DNA from 3 places in the Streptomyces sp. NPDC002730 genome. Region 2 is predicted to be linked to each of the others. Evidence: riboswitches for the same ligand, from Rfam matches in the RefSeq annotation. Region 2 holds a riboswitch; each other region holds the start of a gene.
The links. A riboswitch is a leader RNA that binds a small molecule or an ion and turns the genes downstream of it on or off. The one in region 2 is predicted to bind cyclic di-AMP.
Positions count from the first base shown of each region.

Region 1 (5,837 bases), on a different contig from region 2:
CTCGCCGAAGTCGCCGAGCTGGAGGACCGGTTGGCGGGGCACCACCGGCTCGACGCCGTACGGGCACACCTGCTGGAGAAGGCCGGGGATGCCGAAGGCGCCCGGGCCGCCTACCGGTTGGCGGCACAGCGCACGCTCAGCGTCCCGGAGACGCGCTACCTGCAGATGCGGGCCGCGCGGCTGCTGCCCCCTGCGTAGCCGGACCCGACGACTGGAGGCAACTCCCAGGTCAGAGGCGGATTTTCGCCTTCCGGACGCTGTTGCGAAGCGGTGACAGTACGGGGATTGCCCGGCCGATCTTGAGCGGTGAGGATAAGCACATCGCCGCAAGCCGGGACCGCACAGGGCCGGACGGAAGGCGATCTCTCATCCAGCGCGCTCTGCGAGCTCGCCGCTCGTTTCTCTTGTCTCGCTCATCTCGCTTCACCGTCTGTAGCGGCGCTGTGCCGTGCTGCTCCTACGTACGGCCGACTGTCGCCCATCCATCGGCAGTCCGGCCCCTAGTCGATTCCTTGGGGGGAGTCCACCATGTCCGCTCGCTTCGCCTCCGCCGCCGCGCTCACCGTCGCCGCCGCCGTCGGCACCACCCTTGTCCCGTTCAGCGCCCACGCCGCCCCGGTGGCCTCGAGCAAGCCCCTCACCATCGAGCTGGGCACCCCGGCGCCGTCCGGGCCGCTGACCCGCGGCGGGGCGAGCGAGACCTTCACGTTCACCGTGAAGAACTCCGCGGACAAGGCGGTGGACTTCCAGCCGTGGATGATCGGCGACACGGACGGCGCGAGCCCCATCGCGGCCTCGCACATCGTCTTCGACGTGCAGCCGGTGAACGCCCCGGCCACGGACGAGTTCGTCGGGCAGCAGGACGCGGGCGCGCAGGGCATGTTCTACCCGGCCGAGAAGGGCAGGAACGCCGCGTTCTCGGTGCCTGCCAAGGGTGAGCTGAGCTGGAAGGTCTCCGTCGGCCTCGGCAAGAACTACCCCTCCAACAACGGCAATCTGAAGCTCCTGGCCGACGACCTGGCCGAGAACACCCAGCGCCAGAACGACGACACCCTGGTCTTCGAGGCCAGCCCGAAGATCAGCACCGGGCCCGCCTCCATGACGCTCGAGACCGACGAGAACGCTCCCATCAAGCCCGGCACGACGGGCAACGTCGACATCGTCCACCAGCTCAAGGGCGGGGTGACCTTCGACTCCGACCTGAGGACCACCCTGGAGGTCGTCGAGGAGCCCGGCTCCACGGGGAAGATCCCTGAGCTGGTGATCGATGAGCTCGGCGAGGACGGCAGGTACACCAGGGTCAAGAAGTTCGCGGGCGAGGAGAAGTGGCAGCTGGCGGACATCCGCAAGAGCTACGTCATGCACCGCGCCCGCCTTCGCGTGAGCGTCATCGACTTCAAGGGCATCCAGAAGCCGGTCAAGCTCACGCTGCAGGCGACGACCTCGCTCACCGAGGGCAACATCCATCCGTTCCTGGGGGCCCAGGGCAGAATCACGGTCGCCCCCGAGCGCGGCACCGCCCCGAGCGGCAAGCCGACCGCGAACCCGTCCTCGACCGCGTCCGCCTCGCCCTCCCCGACCGCGTCCGCGACGCCGTCCGGCACCCCGTCCGCGTCCGCCACGACCTCGGCGGCGGCCGTCGCGAACGACTCCGTCACCACCACCGGCGCCCTTGCCAGCACCGGATCGTCCAGCTCCACCTGGTACGCGGCGATCACGGCCGCGGTGCTGATCGCGGCCGGCGGCGCGCTCACCGCACTCCGCCTGCGCCGCCGCTGAAACAGCGCGCATTGCCGCTGCGCAGCACCCTCAGCAGTTCCTCGTCCGTCGCGGGACGGCCGGCGGCGAGGGTGCTGCGCAGCGTGGGCCACAGCCATACGGAGAGCCTTCGGAGAGGCTTCGGAGCAGACCGCCTCATAAAATGGATTTGATCTTGCTCCGGATGGCGTAAGGTTGTGTTCACCGACGCGGGGTGGAGCAGCTCGGTAGCTCGCTGGGCTCATAACCCAGAGGTCGCAGGTTCAAATCCTGTCCCCGCTACTGCAGCCAGTGGCCCGGCACTCGATCAGAGTGCCGGGCCACTGTCGTACCCGGCCCCAACCGTCCGTACTCGGCCCCAACCGTCGGCGTCGCCCGGTTGGCCGACGGAGAGTCGCAGCCCGGCGCGGCTACGGCCAACCTGGGATGAGCGCGGTACTTTCCGCAGCCGTGGCTGGACTGGTCAGGAGATCACTGGTGGGGCAGCGAGAGCAGGACGGCGGCGCCAGCGCTCACCGTCTTGTCCTCGCGCTGCCCTCGCTGATGATCATTGCCGGCGTGATCTTCGATCTCCTCACCCCGTCCGAGTACACCGCATCTCCGCTCTTCGCCGCCGCTCCGCTGATCGCCGCGCCGTTCTTCTCCTTTCCCGCCACCTTGCTGACCGGCATCGCCGCCGTCGTCAGTGTGCTGGGTCTGCACGTCTACAACGGGACCCTGACCCTGACCCCGGCGAACACCGAGCTGTTCACCGTGGTCACCGTCGCCGGCCTGGCACTCTTCATCAACCGGGTGGTCCGGCTCAGCGGCAGGCGCCTGGCCTCCGCCCGCGACATCGCCGAGACCGCGCAGCGCGCCGTGCTGCCCACCCCCGCCGACCGGATCGGCGGGCTGCAGATCGCCGCGCGGTACGAGGCGGCGCAGGCGGACGCGTTCATCGGCGGCGACCTCTTCGCCGTGCAGGACACTCCGCACGGTGTGCGGCTGGTCGTGGGCGACGTCCGGGGCAAGGGGATGGGGGCGGTCGAGGCCGTGGCCGTGGTCATCGGGGCGTTCCGGGAGGCCGCCGAGCAGGAGAGATCGATCGAGGGCGTCGCCGGGCGCCTGGAGCGGGCGCTCACGCGCGAGGGGACGAGGCGGGGGAGCCTGGACGTGTTCGAGGGGTTCACCACCGCCGTACTCGCCGAGATTCCGCATGGCGCGGGCGTGGTGCGGGTGGTGAACCGTGGCCATCCGGAGCCGCTGGTGCTGCACGCCGGCGGCGATCTGGACAAGCTGGAGCCGACCGAGCACGCGCTGCCGCTGGGAATGGGTGATCTGGGGATCTTGCCGGACCTGGCGGACGAGTATCCGCTCCCGGCCGGGGCCACGCTGCTCCTCTACACCGACGGGGTGACCGAGGCGCGCGACGCGGACGGTGCCTTCTACAACCCCGTCGAGCGGCTCGGCGGCCGGCTCTTCGCCGGCCCCGAGGATCTGCTGGACGCGATCGTCGACGATGTACGCCTGCATACGGGTGGCGGTCCCAACGACGACATGGCGCTGCTGGCGGTCAGCCGCCCGCTCGACGGGCAGCCGGAGCGCCGCAGGACCGTAGGCGTGATCAAAGGGGAGCAGGAAGACACGGGCCAGTACCGTGTGTAGTCGAAGGACACCCCTCCGCATAACATGTGAAGCACCGTCAGAAGTGCGGTGCGGTCCGGGCATCGATCAAGTCGCCCGACTCCGGCCGCTTGTGTCCCGGTAAGTCCAGGCCAATGTCTTTAATGATTAGTCGGAACAGCTTGGAATCCGGCCCTGGCGTCTATTAACGTTCGATAACGCAGCGCGGTTGTCCCAGCCGTCGCAAGAGACGGCACCGTGCGCACGCGCCGAATCCCGCAAGGGAACCGGGGAACCACCAATTGGGGTGAATCGGGCACCTTTTGCCGCTTTGTTCGCGGTCGAAGCGCTCGTAGGAGACCTTCCTGCTCCGAACCCGTCAGCTAACCCGGTAGGCGAGAAGGAAGGAAAGGAGTACGCCTCCGTGGCGTCCAACAGCCCTGCCCCCGCACCCGAAACCCCCTTTCAATCCGACTTCTTCGGCGACGACGTAGCGGAGCGGGCATGGGAGGAATGGAACCCCACCGAGGACTCCGTTCGTCCGGTGCGCGGTCGGCACCGTGTCATGAAGCAGCGCGGCGGACTCGCCCGCAGCTCCACGGTGCTCGGCGTCGGTGTGATCGCAGCGGTCGGCGCGGGCGGCATGGCCAGCGCGCAGGACAAGCCGCCGGTCTCCATATCGCTGCCGGACCTTCCGGACTCGATCAAGGACAAGCTGCCCGACGCCGCGTCACTGCCGGGTGTGGGCGCCTTCATGTCCGACGGCGCCGACGCGCAGTCGGGGAACGCGAACGCCTCGCCGCTCACGGCGATGACCCTCGCCGCGGACGACGGCACCGAGGCGGACGCGGAGACGGGCGCCGCCGGCGCCGGTGAGGCCCTGCGCGCCCGCATCCTTCAGCAGGCCGATCAGCAGCGGGCCGAGGCGGACGCCGAGGCCAAGTCGGCCGCGGAGAAGCTCGCCGCCGAGAAGGCCGCGGCGGAGGCGAAGCAGCAGCAGACGGCGGCGGAGGCGAAGGCCGAGGCCGCGAAGCAGAAGGCCGAGGCGGCCGCGGAGGCCAAGGCGGAGGCGGAGCGGCTCGCCAAGCTGGCCGCGAACTTCGCGCTGCCCACCTCCGCGTACACGATCACCTCCACCTTCGGCGAGGCCGGCTCCATGTGGTCCTCGGGCTACCACACCGGCCTGGACTTCGCCGCCCCGACGGGCACGCCGGTCAAGGCGGTGCACGGCGGCACCGTCAAGTCGGCGGGCTGGTCAGGCTCGTACGGCTACCGCACGGTCCTGGAGCTCGAGGACGGTACGGAGGTCTGGTACTGCCACCAGTCGTCGATGTCGGTCAGCGTGGGCCAGAAGGTGACGACGGGCGAGACGATCGGCCGCGTGGGCGCGACCGGCAATGTCACGGGCCCGCATCTGCACCTTGAGGTGCACACCCCGGGCGGTTCGGGCATCGACCCGATGGCCTGGCTCCAGGGCAAGGGCCTCACTGTCTGATCGAGCGCCGCAGTGCCCGGCAGTCCTGGCGTGAGCAGTTCACGGCAGTCCTGGCGTAAACGGAATAGCGCGGCCCGGTCTGGCTGTTGATCAAGGTATGACTTCCCTCCGTACCCTTGGCTCGTCAGGCCTGGCCGTCTTTCCGCTCTGCCTCGGCGGCAATGTCTTCGGCTGGACCGCCGACGAGACGCAGTCCTTCGCCGTGCTCGACGCGTACGTGGCCGCCGGCGGCAACTTCATCGACACCGCCGACGTCTACTCCGCATGGGGGCCGGGCAACGAGGGCGGCGAGTCCGAGACCGTCATCGGCAACTGGCTTGCCGCGCGCGGCAACCGTTCCGAGGTCGTCGTCGCCACCAAGGTCGGCGCCCACCCTCAGTACAGGGGCCTCTCCGCCACCAATATCGCGGCCGCGGCCGAGGAGTCGCTGCGCCGGCTGCGTACCGACTACATCGACCTGTACTACACGCACTTCGACGACCCGGCCGTCCCCGTCGAGGAGATCATCACCGCCCTCGACCAGCTGGTGAAGGACGGCAAGGTCCGCGCCATCGCCACCTCCAACCTCAGCGTCGAGCGGCTCCAGGCGTCCCTGGACTTCTCGGAGCGCGAGGGGCTGGCCCGCTATTCCGTGCTGCAGCCGCACTACAACCTCGTCTCGCGCGAGACGTACGAGGGCGAGCGCCAGGAGACGGCCGCCCGCGCCGGTCTCGCCGCCGTCCCGTACTACTCGCTCGCCTCCGGCTTCCTCACCGGCAAGTACCGGCCGGGTGCGACGGTGCGGAGCCCACGGGCCGAGGGCGCGGCCGGGCATCTGAAGACCGACCGGGGCGTGGCCGTGCTCGCCGCGCTGGACAAGGTCGCCGAGGCGCGCGGTGCCGAGATCGCGACTGTCGCGCTCGCCTGGCTGGCCGCGCAGCCGACCGTCGCCGCGCCGATCGCCTCGGCCCGTACGGTCGAGCAGCTGCCCGCCCTGCTGGCG
Region 1 is NZ_JBIAQG010000005.1:525,426-531,262, forward strand. Features, by position in the region: gene ACFYXH_RS16150 (RNA polymerase sigma factor) at 1-198, shown strand, start outside; gene ACFYXH_RS16155 (hypothetical protein) at 529-1,779, shown strand; tRNA gene ACFYXH_RS16160 (tRNA-Met) at 1,967-2,040, shown strand; gene ACFYXH_RS16165 (PP2C family protein-serine/threonine phosphatase) at 2,185-3,402, shown strand; cyclic di-AMP (ydaO/yuaA leader) riboswitch at 3,618-3,773, shown strand; gene ACFYXH_RS16170 (M23 family metallopeptidase) at 3,785-4,855, shown strand; gene ACFYXH_RS16175 (aldo/keto reductase) at 4,953-5,837, shown strand, end outside.
Region 1: another riboswitch for cyclic di-AMP. It lies ahead of ACFYXH_RS16170 (M23 family metallopeptidase); the one in region 2 lies ahead of ACFYXH_RS01620 (NlpC/P60 family protein).

Region 2 (5,837 bases):
CACCAGCTCGCGTACGAGCGTGTACTGAGCGTGGTTGGTGTCCTGGTACTCGTCCACCAGGACGTGCCGGAAGCGCCGCTGGTAGTGCTCGGCGACGTCCGGGAAGGCCTGGAGGAGGTGGACGGTGGTCATGATGATGTCGTCGAAGTCCAGGGCATTGGCCTCGCGCAGCCTCGCCTGGTACATGCGGTAGGCCTCGGCGAGCGTCTTCTCGAAACCGTCGACGGCCTGGTCGGCGAAGGTCTCCTCGTCGATCAGCTCGTTCTTCAGATTCGAGATCTTCGCGCTGAAGGACTTCGGCGGGAACTTCTTGGGGTCGAGGTCCAGATCGCGGCAGACCAGTGCCATCAGTCGCTTGGAGTCGGCGGCGTCGTAGATCGAGAACGACGAGGTGAAGCCGAGCTTCTTGGACTCCCGGCGCAGGATGCGGACGCACGCGCTGTGGAAGGTCATGACCCACATGGCGTTTGCGCGCGGCCCGACGAGCTGCTCGACGCGGTCCTTCATCTCGCCGGCGGCCTTGTTGGTGAAGGTGATCGCCAGTATCTGGCCGGGGTGCACGCTGCGGGTCCCCAGCAGATGCGCGATCCGGTGGGTCAGCACCCGGGTCTTGCCGGACCCGGCGCCGGCCACGATGAGCAGCGGCGACCCGGTGTGCACAACGGCGGCACGCTGCTGCTCGTTCAGCCCCTCGAGCAGGGCGGCGGGGTCCACGACGGTGCGCGGGGCGCCGTCGCGGTAGTACGGGTCCCTGGCCGGAGGCACGTCAAATGCACCCTGGAAGAGATCGTCCGGGATCTCCTCCGGGGCCGAGTCCTCGGGCGGTGGCGGGTGCTGCTCCGCGCTGGGCTGGAGGTCCGCCAGGAAGCTGTCGTCAAAGAGGCTGCTCATCGCTCTACGAGTCTAGGCCGCCGCACTGACAGCCCGCGGCCGCATTGCGATACGACTCCGAGAGCGGCTCCGGCACGACTCGGGCAGCGACTCGGGTGACGAGACCGACGACGAGCCCGACGACGCTACGCGATCAGGCCGCTCCGCTGCGCTGTCACGCGGCACCGGCCCGTGAGCGACTCCTCACTCAGCCGCGAAGGTCACGAAAATGTATCGGACATATCGAACATCAACCTTCACAGCAACCACACGAGTTGGCTAGCGTGCTCGATCAGGCGGCCCGTACCCCCCTGGCGACTCGCGCCGAATCGGGCGGCCTGCGCCGAATTCGAGCTCTCTTCACGGGAGTTCGGAGCCGGGGACCCACCATGCACAACCTGGGGTGAATCGGACCGTTCCCCCCTCGGTCCGTAGGGCGACCTTCCGTTCCGCCCGAACCCGACAGCTAACCCGGTAGGCGGTCCACGGAAGAAGGAGATGCCGGCCTTGGCGTCGCATCGCAAACCGCGTACCCGTACCGGAATTGCCGGAATGGCAGGACTACGCACCAACTCCCCCGCCGTCGGGTTCACGACGGCTGCCCTCGCCTCCGTCACCCTGCTGTCCACGCAGAGCGCCAACGCCGCGCCCACCGAGCCGAAGCCCTCCGTCGAAGAGGTGCAGAAGAAGGTCGACGACCTGTACCGGCAGGCCGGCACCGCGACCGAGAAGTACAACAAGGCCAAGGAATCCACCGACGAGAAGCGGCGCGAGGTCGACCAGCTGCTCGACGACGCCGCGAAGCGCACGGACAAGCTGAACGAGTCCCGGCGCACGCTCGGCAACTACGCGGCCGCGCAGTACCGCACGGGCGCGGTCACCCCGACCGCCGCCCTGCTGCTCGCGGACAGCCCGCAGGCGTACTTCGACCAGACACAGCTGATGGACCGGATGACCGACCGTCAGCGCACCGTCATCGACGACTACGAGACCCAGCGGGCCGCAGCCGCCAAGCAACGCGCGGAGGCGACGAAGAGCCTCGAGTCGCTCACGGACTCCCAGAAGGCGCTGCGCACCAGCAAGCAGGAAGTCCAGGCGAAGCTGAGCGAGGCGCGTTCGCTGCTGTCGAAGCTGACCGCCGAGGAGAAGGCGCGGCTCGCGGCGATCGAGCGCGAGAAGGAGGAAGTGGCGCGCCGCAAGGCCGAGGCCAAGGCCAAGGAGGAGGCGAAGGCCCGGGCCGACGCGGAGGCGGAGCGCAAGCGCCGGGAGCAGGCGCAGCAGCCGGGCGGCGACACCAGCACAGGTACGGGTACAGGCACCGGCTCCAGCGGTGGTGCGTACGCGGCCAAGGCCGACAAGGTCCTCTCGTTCGCCCGCTCGCAGATGGGCAAGCCGTACGTCTGGGGCGCCACGGGGCCGAGCTCGTACGACTGCTCGGGACTGACCCAGGCCGCCTGGAAGGCGGCCGGCGTGGATCTGCCGCGCACCACCTGGGACCAGGTGAAGGTCGGCAAGCGGATCGCGACACAGGATCTGCTCCCGGGCGACCTGGTCTTCTTCTACGACGACATCAGCCACGTCGGCATCTACATCGGCGACGGCAAGATGATCCACGCGCCCAAGCCCGGCGCGAACGTCCGCGAGGAGTCGATCTACTACATGCCGATCTACGGCAGCGTGCGTCCGGCATAGCGGAACAACTGGCACAGCGAACAAGGGGAACGCCCGGACCCGACCGCGCCCGGGCGTTCCCAGCACGGAAGGCCACGTACGGAAGACCACGTACGGAAGACGTGCCACGTACGGAGAACGCCGCTCTCACATCGGGAGCGGCGTTCTCACGTCCAGAGCGTGGCGATGAAGATGTTCGCGACCGTCAGTCCGCCCACCGCCCCGAACAGCGCCTTCTCCACCTTCTCCTCGTCCCGCTTCACATACACCAGGCCCAGGATCACGATCAGCACCGCCAGCTTGATGCCGATCTTGAGGTTGTTCACCGCCTGGTCGTCCGCCTGGTTGAGGCCCACCAGCGCCACGCCCGTGACCAGCATCGTCAGCGCGCCGTGCAGCATCGCCGGAATGAAGCGTGCCTCTCCCGCGCCCATCGCCTTCATCTGAGTGAGGAAGCCGCCGAGCAGCGACGCGATGCCGATGATGTGCAGGGCGACGAAGACATTGATGAGTACGTCCATGAGGCGGAGCCTAGCCGCCCCCATACCACCGCTCTCCGGGCAGGTGGGCCTCGTTCGCCTCATCGGTCACTCCGGTACGGAATTGCGGTCCGGCACCATGGGCAGGGCTCTCACAAGGCGCACCCTCATGTCCACCTTTGGCCAACATCGGTCCTTACGCCTCTTTCCCGTGACCCCCAGGTTTAGCGTCCTCCCTCAGGTGACCGACTCCCCACCGCCGCCGAGTTCCCGGGCGGCCGTCAGTCACCACCGCCGAGAGATCCGGCGGCGGGCCGCTCCCCCTGTGCGGTCCGCCGTCGGACTCCGACTCGGACCGGCAGGGAACGGAAGGACGTGGACGCCCTCGTGGCAGCGCACCGGAAACCCAAGCAGCATCCGCTCACCGGGCCCGCCGCCCGTACCGCCGCCACTCTCGCGCTCGCCGGCGCAGCGACCGCCACCGCATTCGAAGGCGCCGGGCACGCCGAGCCCCGCCTCAGCCCCGCACAGATCAAGGCCAAGGTCGACAAGCTGTACCAGGAGGCGGAGGCCGCCACCGAGAAGTACAACGAGGCCAAGGAGCAGACCGCCAGAGCGCGCGAGTCACTGGACTCGCTGCGCGACGAGGCCGGGCGCCGGACCCAGCGGCTCAACACCTCACGGAACGCGCTCGGTTCGATCGCCACCGCCCAGTACCGCGCCGGCGGTATCGACCCCGGCCTGCAGCTCGCGCTCACTTCCGACCCCGACCAGTATCTGGAGCGCGCCGCGCTCGCCGAGCGGGTCGGCGAGCGGCACGCGGACGCGATCACCGGCGTACACCAACAGCTGGTGGAGATCGCGCGGTTGAAGGCGCGGGCCGACGAGCGGATGAGAGCTCTCGAGGCCCGGCAGACCGAGTTGGCGAAGCACAAGTCCACCGTCCGGGAGAAGCTCGCCGCCGCCGAGCGTCTGCTGACCCGGATGACCGCCGAGCAGCGCGCGGCGTACAACTCCGCCTACGGCGGTACGGGCGGAGCGACGGATGCCCGCGCCGACCGCTCCGCCGTCCCGCGCGGCTCGCTCCGGGCCCCCAATTCCCGTGCCGCACAAGCCGTCGCGTACGCGTACGGAGCACTCGGCAAGCCCTACGTATGGGGTGCGACGGGCCCGGGTTCGTACGACTGCTCCGGTCTCACACAGGCCGCCTGGCGCTCCGCCGGCGTCTCGCTGCCCCGCACCACCTACACCCAGATCAACACCGGCGAACGCGTGTCCCTCTCTCAACTCGCCCCTGGCGACCTGGTGTTCTTCTACTCAGGCATCTCCCATGTCGGCCTCTACATCGGCGGCGGCCAGATGATCCACGCACCCCGTCCGGGCGCCCCCGTCCGCGTCGCGCCCATCGACCAGATGCCCTTCGCGGGTGCCGCCCGCCCCGTGTAGCCGCCGCAGAGCCCGCGCCACCGGAGGGACCGCGAGCCGCTCGCAAACCGGTTGCCCGGCCGCGCACGGAAGTGACACCATCCCCGGCGTCCCAAGATCCCGATCGCGGCAGGAGCCCCCGTGGACGTCGATGTCCAGAACTACGTACGCACGCTCACGCTCCGCTCGTCCGATCACGTCCGCGTCGGCCCCTTCACCGTGCGCTACAACCCCAACTGGGCGATCCCACCGGCCAATTACGCCATCCCCGACCATGGCGCGGAGCCGACCACCGAAGAGGTCAACGCTCTGATCGCCGTCTTCCGCGAGCGCGACCGGCAGCCACGCCTGGAGTTCCTGCCGTCGTGCGCGCCCGAGGTCGAGCCCGCTCTGCTCGCGGCCGGCTTCACGGTCGAGCGCCGCGCACCACTGCTGGCCTGCACGCCCGAATCCCTCATAGCCCCGGCGCCGGTCGACGGAGTCAGCCTCACCGAGCCCTCCGACGAGGCCGGGTACACCGCCGCGGCGGGCGTGCAGCATCTCGCGTACGGCGAGTCGGGCGACCCGACCGACGGCGAAATCGCGTGGCTGCGCGGGGCCAACGAGGGCGGCGGAGTCGCAGGCCTCGCCACGGACGACAAGGACGGCACACCGGTGGCCGCGGGCGGCTGCTCCGTCCCGGCCGACGGACTGAGCGAGCTGTGCGGCCTGGCGGTCGCCTCCTCGCACCGCCGCCGAGGAATCGGCGCGGCCCTGTCCGCGTATCTGACGGCCACCGCCTTCGACCGGGGCTGCCGCATCGTCTGGCTGGAGCCGGGCGACGCGGACATCGAGCGGATCTACGCGGGGATCGGCTACCGGCGGGTCGGCGACAAGACCGATATGTCACTCCAGTAGGCCACCGCTGTCATTCCCAACAGGCCACCGCTGTCACTCCGGCGGGGTCACCGCTGTCACGTCAGCAGGCCACCGCTGTCATTCCCAACGGGCCACCGCTGTCACTCCAGCAGGCCGCCACCGGCTGCCGCCTGGCCGTTGTCGGGCGCCTGACCGTCCTGGGCTTCATGGGACACCCCGCCAACGCTGGGCCCTCCGCCGCCCCGAGGCGCCCCGGCGTCCACGCCGCCCCGGTGCTGCAGCTGCATCTGCCGCGTCAGCCACTCGAACGCGTAAGGCAGCTCCCTGCTCCACACCACCGGCAGATGCCCGCCCCACGTCTGCCGTACATCCACCTGCGTCGGCGGCTTGGCCACACGCCTCAGCGCGAGCCCTGGCTCATAGCCGTCCGCGCCCTCGCCCATCGCCAGCAGCGACACACGCGGCGGCTTCTTCGCCGACTTCAGGATGTTCAGAACGTCGTTCTCGTGCCGCAGCTTCGGGTCCGCGCCCGTC
Region 2 is NZ_JBIAQG010000001.1:312,109-317,945, reverse strand. Features, by position in the region: gene pcrA (DNA helicase PcrA) at 1-891, opposite strand, end outside; cyclic di-AMP (ydaO/yuaA leader) riboswitch at 1,202-1,367, shown strand; gene ACFYXH_RS01620 (NlpC/P60 family protein) at 1,369-2,562, shown strand; gene ACFYXH_RS01615 (hypothetical protein) at 2,709-3,062, opposite strand; gene ACFYXH_RS01610 (NlpC/P60 family protein) at 3,396-4,466, shown strand; gene ACFYXH_RS01605 (GNAT family N-acetyltransferase) at 4,587-5,342, shown strand; gene ACFYXH_RS01600 (alpha/beta hydrolase) at 5,444-5,837, opposite strand, start outside.

Region 3 (5,837 bases), on a different contig from region 2:
CACGATGGCGTACTCGCCGACCTGGAGGTCCGGCAGATACTCCAGGCACACCTCCTTGACGACACCGCCGAAGTCAACGCGGGCCATACGGGTGCCGTCGCGTTCCTCGATGTCCAGGACTCTCCCGGGTACCGCCAGGCACATGTCCTTCTCCTCGCTGTGGGTGTTTCGTCGCCCGGTCTCCCCGGGGCACGTCGTCAGTCGCCGCCTGCGCGCAGGGCCACGGCGGCATGTGCGGCCACCATCAGTTGACCGAGCGCCAGTCCCCCGTCGTTCGGCGGGACTTGGTGGTGGCGCAGGACGGTGAAGCCGTCCTCGCGAAGCGTCTGTGCGCACGCCGAGGAGAGCAGAGTGTTGGCGAAGACACCGCCGGTCAGGGTTACGGTGTCCAGTCCGCGCTCGTCTCGCGCCATGACGCAGATCTTGTGTACGAGATCGGCGACGGCCCGGTGGAAGCGCGCGGCGACAAGGGCCGGAGGTGTGCCCGCCCGTACGTCGTCGACGACTGCTGCCAGAACGGGTGCAGGGTCAGCGGCCACCGCAGCCCGACCATCACCCGGAGGCCGCAGGGCGAACGCGTAGCCGACGACGTCCTCGGCCGCCGCCGTCAGTGCGGCCGCCTCCAGCTCGATGGCTGCCTGGGCTTCGTATCCGGACTGATGGCAGACGCCCGCGAGCGAGGAGACGGCATCGAAGAGCCGCCCCATGCTGGACGTAGGCACACAGTTCAGGTTCCGCTCCAACTGGTGTTCCAGCACTCGGAGTTCGTCGGGAGGGCAGGCGGCAGTACAGGGAAGGTCCTGGGACCAGGCGATGCCGGCTGCGCGCAGATGTGCGAGTGCCATTCGGTACGGCCGGCGCACCGCGGCGTCGCCGCCCGGCAGGGAGACATAAGCGACGTGTCCGAAGCGGCTGAACCCGTCGTAGTCCGCCAGCAAGAACTCCCCGCCCCACACCGCCCCGTCGTCACCGTAGCCAGTGCCGTCGAACGCGACCCCGATCACGGGGCGGCTCCCGTCCAGTCCGTGCTCCGCCATCGCGGCGGCAACGTGGGCGTGATGGTGCTGGACCCGCACGACCGGCCGGCCGGCCGCGTGCCGGCCGGCCCACTGTCCGGAGCGATAGCCGGGATGCCGGTCGGCCGCCAACAGCTCAGGGTTCACCCCGGTGATCGACTCCAACTGTGTTTCGGCGCGCTCGAACGCCTGCTGTGTGGCGAGGTCGTCCATGTCTCCGATATGGGCCGACAGCCAGGCCCTGTGCCCTTCCGCGAGACAGAACGCGTTCTTGAGGTCGCCCCCGACAGCGAGGGCCGCCTGCACGGGTAGGGGCAGTACGACGGGCAACGGGGCGTAGCCACGAGCGCGGCGGATCATCAGCGGCTCCCCGTCGCACACCCGCACCACGGAGTCGTCGCACGGCACGTGGATCCCGCGGTCGTGCGTGAGCCAGGCGTCTGCCAGGTGCGCCAGCCGGGTCAGTGCGTCGGTGTCTTCGGTGACGATCGGCTCCCCCGCCACATTCCCGCTGGTCATCACGAGCAGGCACGGCCCGTCGGTATCGCCGGGCAGGCCGAGAAGCAGATGGTGCAGAGGTGTGTAGGCAAGCATCACGCCGAGATCGGGACTGCCGGGGGCGACCTCCTCCGATGGCCTCGGCAGTCCCGGCGGCACAGCGTCAGGCCGACGGCGCAGCAGGACGATGGGCCTGAGGCCGCCCGTCAGCAGGCTTCGCTCCTGGGGTCCCAGGTGCACAAGGTGCTCGATGTCGGCGATGCTCCTGGCCATCAGGGCGAACGGTTTGTTCCCCCGGGCCTTGCGGTGGCGCAACGTGGCCACGGCCCGGGAGTTGGAGGCGTCGCAAGCGAGGTGGTAGCCGCCGAGGCCCTTCACGGCGAGGATCGCGCCTTGGGACAGGAGCCTGCGGGCCTCGGTGATGGGGTCCTCGGCGGATACGGGCCGAGGCGCATCTTCCGTATTCGCTTGCGCCACGAGCAGACGCAGGCGGGGGCCGCAGGCGTGGCAGGCGACCGGCTGCGCATGAAAGCGGCGGTCGGCCGGATCGGCGTACTCCCGGGCGCAGTCGGCGCACATCGGGAAGCCGGCCATGGTCGTGTGGTCCCGGTCGTACGGAAGACCGCGGACGATCGTGAAGCGGGGGCCGCAGTGCGTACAGGTGATGAAGGGGTGGCGGTGACGCCGGTCGGCCGGATCGGCCAGTTCCGCGAGGCAGGCGGCGCAAGTCGCCATGTCCGGCGACACCAGGGTGCGCGCGGGTCCGCCCGTGGTGGATGCGGCGATGGTGAACCCGTCACCCCCGGTGGTGGGGACCTCCTGATGGTCGACGGACTCCACCCGCGCGAGAGGCGGCGCGTCCGCGGAGATGCGGGCACAGAAGAGAGCGACGTCAGCGGGTGGCCCTTCGACTTCCGCGACAACGCCCTCACCGGTGTTGGTCACATGGCCGACCAGGTCGAGCCCGGTGGCGAGTGTGTACAGGAACGGCCGGAACCCGACGCCTTGAACCACGCCCCGGACGGTGACCCGCCTGCGCTGCACCGCCTCCTCCGCGACGGCGGCAGCCGACTGCGGACCGCTCACGAGCCGGACTGCGCCATGGCGCCGGAGGCCGCCGTATGGGTATGCGTACCGTGTTCGTGGTGATGAAGATGCTCCTGACCGGCCATGACGGGCGCGTGGACCGGCCCGCCGTCCGCTGCCGCCGTCGCCCGGTCCAGCAACGCGCCGACGCCGTCGCCCCGACGCGCGGAGGTCAGCAGCACTTCCACCCCCGGGTTGACCTGCGCGACGTTCGCCCGGAACGCCGCCTCGTCGAACTCGACCGCCTCTGCGATGTCGGTCTTGGTCACCACCACCAGGTGCGCCAGACCGAAGGCGGTGGGGTACTTCAGCGGCTTGTCCTCCCCCTCCGTCACGGAGGCGAGCACGACCCGCAAGGACTCACCGAGGTCGTACGAGGCCGGACAGACCAGGTTGCCGACGTTCTCCACGAACAGCAGCCGGGTGTCCTCGGACAGCCATCCGTCCAGGTGCCGGCTCAGCATCCCGGCCTCCAGATGGCACAGACCGTCGGTCAGCACCTGCTTGACCGGGACTCCTGAACGAGCCAGGCGCACAGCGTCGTTCTCGGTGGCGAGGTCGGCGGTCAGGGCCGCGACCCGTACTCCCCGCTCCCGTGCCAGCAGCAGCTCGCCCTCCAGCAGCGCGGTCTTCCCACTGCCGGGGCTGGACAGCAGATTGACGATCGTGGTGCCGCGTGCGGCAAGTTCGGCGCGCAGCGTGTGCGCGGTCGCATCGTTCTTGGCGAGGACCGCCTGTTGCAGATCGACCACACGGCACATGCTTCAGCACTCCTCGAAAATGGGTTCACGGGCCCGTTCGTGCTCCTGGCCGTCCTCCCAGTGCACGCTGACGATCTGCAGTTCGCGGCCCGAGAGCAGCTCGGCGGTCGCCTCTCCGCACATCGGACAGCACAATTGCGGCGGCATTCCGACCGCCCATTCATCCGCGCACGGTTCGCAGCGGGCACGACCGGGCACGGACTCCGCGACCAACTCGGCACCTTCCAGAACGGTCCCGGCACAGGCCAGTTCGAAGCAGAAGGAGAGAGCGTCGGGGACCACTCCGGCCAACTCGCCGACCTGGAGCCGTACGGACGTCACCGCGGTGACACCGCCTGCTTCGGCCGCCGCCTGCTCCACCTGGCCGACGACAGCCAACGCGATGGACATCTCGTGCATCGCTCTCCGTCCTGGCACTGGCCGACCGCCGTCGAACGCTCTGGGCCCGGTGGGCGTCGCCCGCCCGCGCAAGCTGAGCGCTGGGGCCGTTCGGCACCATTACAGGCCGGGATACGGCGGCCGGGAGCCCGGCACGCCGACGCCACCCGGCCGCGTACACCGTTCGGGGCAGCGGCGGAAGCCGTACCGGTCTCGGGGTGCACGTCGCCACAGAACAGCCCGGCCGGAAGGGCGGCCCCGATTACCACCTAAACGGACAGAACGTATCTATAGGGCACTAATGCACGCATAGGTCGAATGTAGGGATTGAATACGCACTCCGGGAGCGCGATCCCGCTTCGAAGTGTCCGGAATGGGCGTTTGCTCGACATTGCTCCCGACATCCATTTTGCGGGAAATCGCGCGACTTGTCATGCATTTTCGCGGCGCCGCGGGGCAGACCGGTCCCACATCGAAGCCCGTGATATGGGTCACGTCCGTGACGCTGCGCGAAGGGCGCCGGCCTGGCTCAGTCCCGTGTCCCAGAAAGAAAGTTGAGTTTCCCGCCCTCGGTGGATCACGGGATTTTCCGCCGCAGAATCCGCCGCATGGATTGCAGTGGTGAATTCAGGGCTTGTTCCATCCAGCCCTTTTCGCTTACGGTCACCGCAATCCGGACGGAACGCCGAATCCTGCCGCCGTCCGGTAAAACCCACCCACTTACGTACGGCAGGAGCGGGGAACCCAGGTAAGCCGCCGATCCGGAATCCGGAACGGCTCGGGGTGAAGTCGCATTCCCACTGCGGCCGGGCATCTCCAGCCCGAACCCGACAGCTGACCTCGCAGGCGACGGAGAGGAACTCGCCATGCCCGCAAAGGGTAAGCATCGCCGTCCCAAGTCCAGCCCGATCACTCGGGGTTTCGCCGCTGCGGGCGCGGGAGGTGCCGCACTCGTCCTGCCGGTGATCGGCGCGACCACTGCCGGCGCGGCGCAGCCGACGGCGCATCCCTTCACAGCTGAAAAGGCTGTGGCGCCGGCCGTCGCGGGCACCACGCCCGTCGCTGTGAAGAAGGCCCTGCCCACCACCTATTCCGTCGTTGTGGGCGACTCCCTCTCCAAGATCGCACGGGCGCACTCCCTGAGCGGCGGCTGGATGCGGCTGTACAAGGACAACCGGCGGGCAATCGGTAGCAACCCTTCGCTGATTCACGCGGGTCTCAAGCTGTCGGTCGGCAAAAAGGCCAAGGTGACCCCCAACACGTCTTCTCCGGAGGATCGGGCCAGCCGCTCCGCGCAGAGGAGCACGCTGGCCACCAATAGCGCCGCCACCGCCGCGAAGCCCGCGACCTATTCGAACAACCTCGACGGCTGGATCAGGGAGTCGCTCGACGTCATGGCCAAGCACGGCATCCCCGGCTCGTACAACGGCATCCACCGGAACATCATGCGCGAGTCCTCGGGCAACCCGCTGGCCATCAACAACTGGGACTCCAACGCCGTGAAGGGAACCCCGTCCAAGGGGCTCCTCCAGGTCATCGACCCGACGTTCCGTGCCTATCACGTGCCCGGCACGTCGATGAACAGCTACGACCCGGTCGCCAACATCACCGCCGCGTGCAACTACGCCGCCGCGAGGTACGGCTCGATCGACAATGTGAACGGCGCCTACTGAGGCCCGGTCACCTCAGTCGCGTCACATCCTGCGGATGCGCAGATAGCGCATGAGGTCCGGCAGGGCCAGCCTGACGACGGCGGCCAGCGCAGTCGCGGCAGTAGCGGCGGCCGCGCCACCGATGATCGTCTTCTTCATGCTCTTCTCCTCACTTCGCAGCCTCGCCGACCGCAACCGGTGGCGCGGACGATTCCTGCTCGCCGTCCCGCAGCAAGCCCATGATCAGCCGTACGGCCTCCGGCACCGCGGCGGCCACGGCCGGACTGAGACCGATGCCTTCCTCCACCCCGGCGGGTTCGCATCCCACTACCAGGATGCGCCGCGGGGGCCGCGCGCCGGTGCCGGCGCAGAGGGTCTCCAGGAGAGCCAGGACCGCGTCGGGGGACATCCGGTGACCGTCCAGCAGCGCGTTCCGGGGCTCGATG
Region 3 is NZ_JBIAQG010000008.1:85,803-91,639, reverse strand. Features, by position in the region: gene ACFYXH_RS21155 (HypC/HybG/HupF family hydrogenase formation chaperone) at 1-144, opposite strand, end outside; gene hypF (carbamoyltransferase HypF) at 198-2,600, opposite strand; gene hypB (hydrogenase nickel incorporation protein HypB) at 2,597-3,361, opposite strand; gene hypA (hydrogenase maturation nickel metallochaperone HypA) at 3,365-3,760, opposite strand; cyclic di-AMP (ydaO/yuaA leader) riboswitch at 4,413-4,601, shown strand; gene ACFYXH_RS21135 (transglycosylase SLT domain-containing protein) at 4,606-5,412, shown strand; gene ACFYXH_RS21130 (hydrogenase maturation protease) at 5,561-5,837, opposite strand, start outside.
Region 3: another riboswitch for cyclic di-AMP. It lies ahead of ACFYXH_RS21135 (transglycosylase SLT domain-containing protein); the one in region 2 lies ahead of ACFYXH_RS01620 (NlpC/P60 family protein).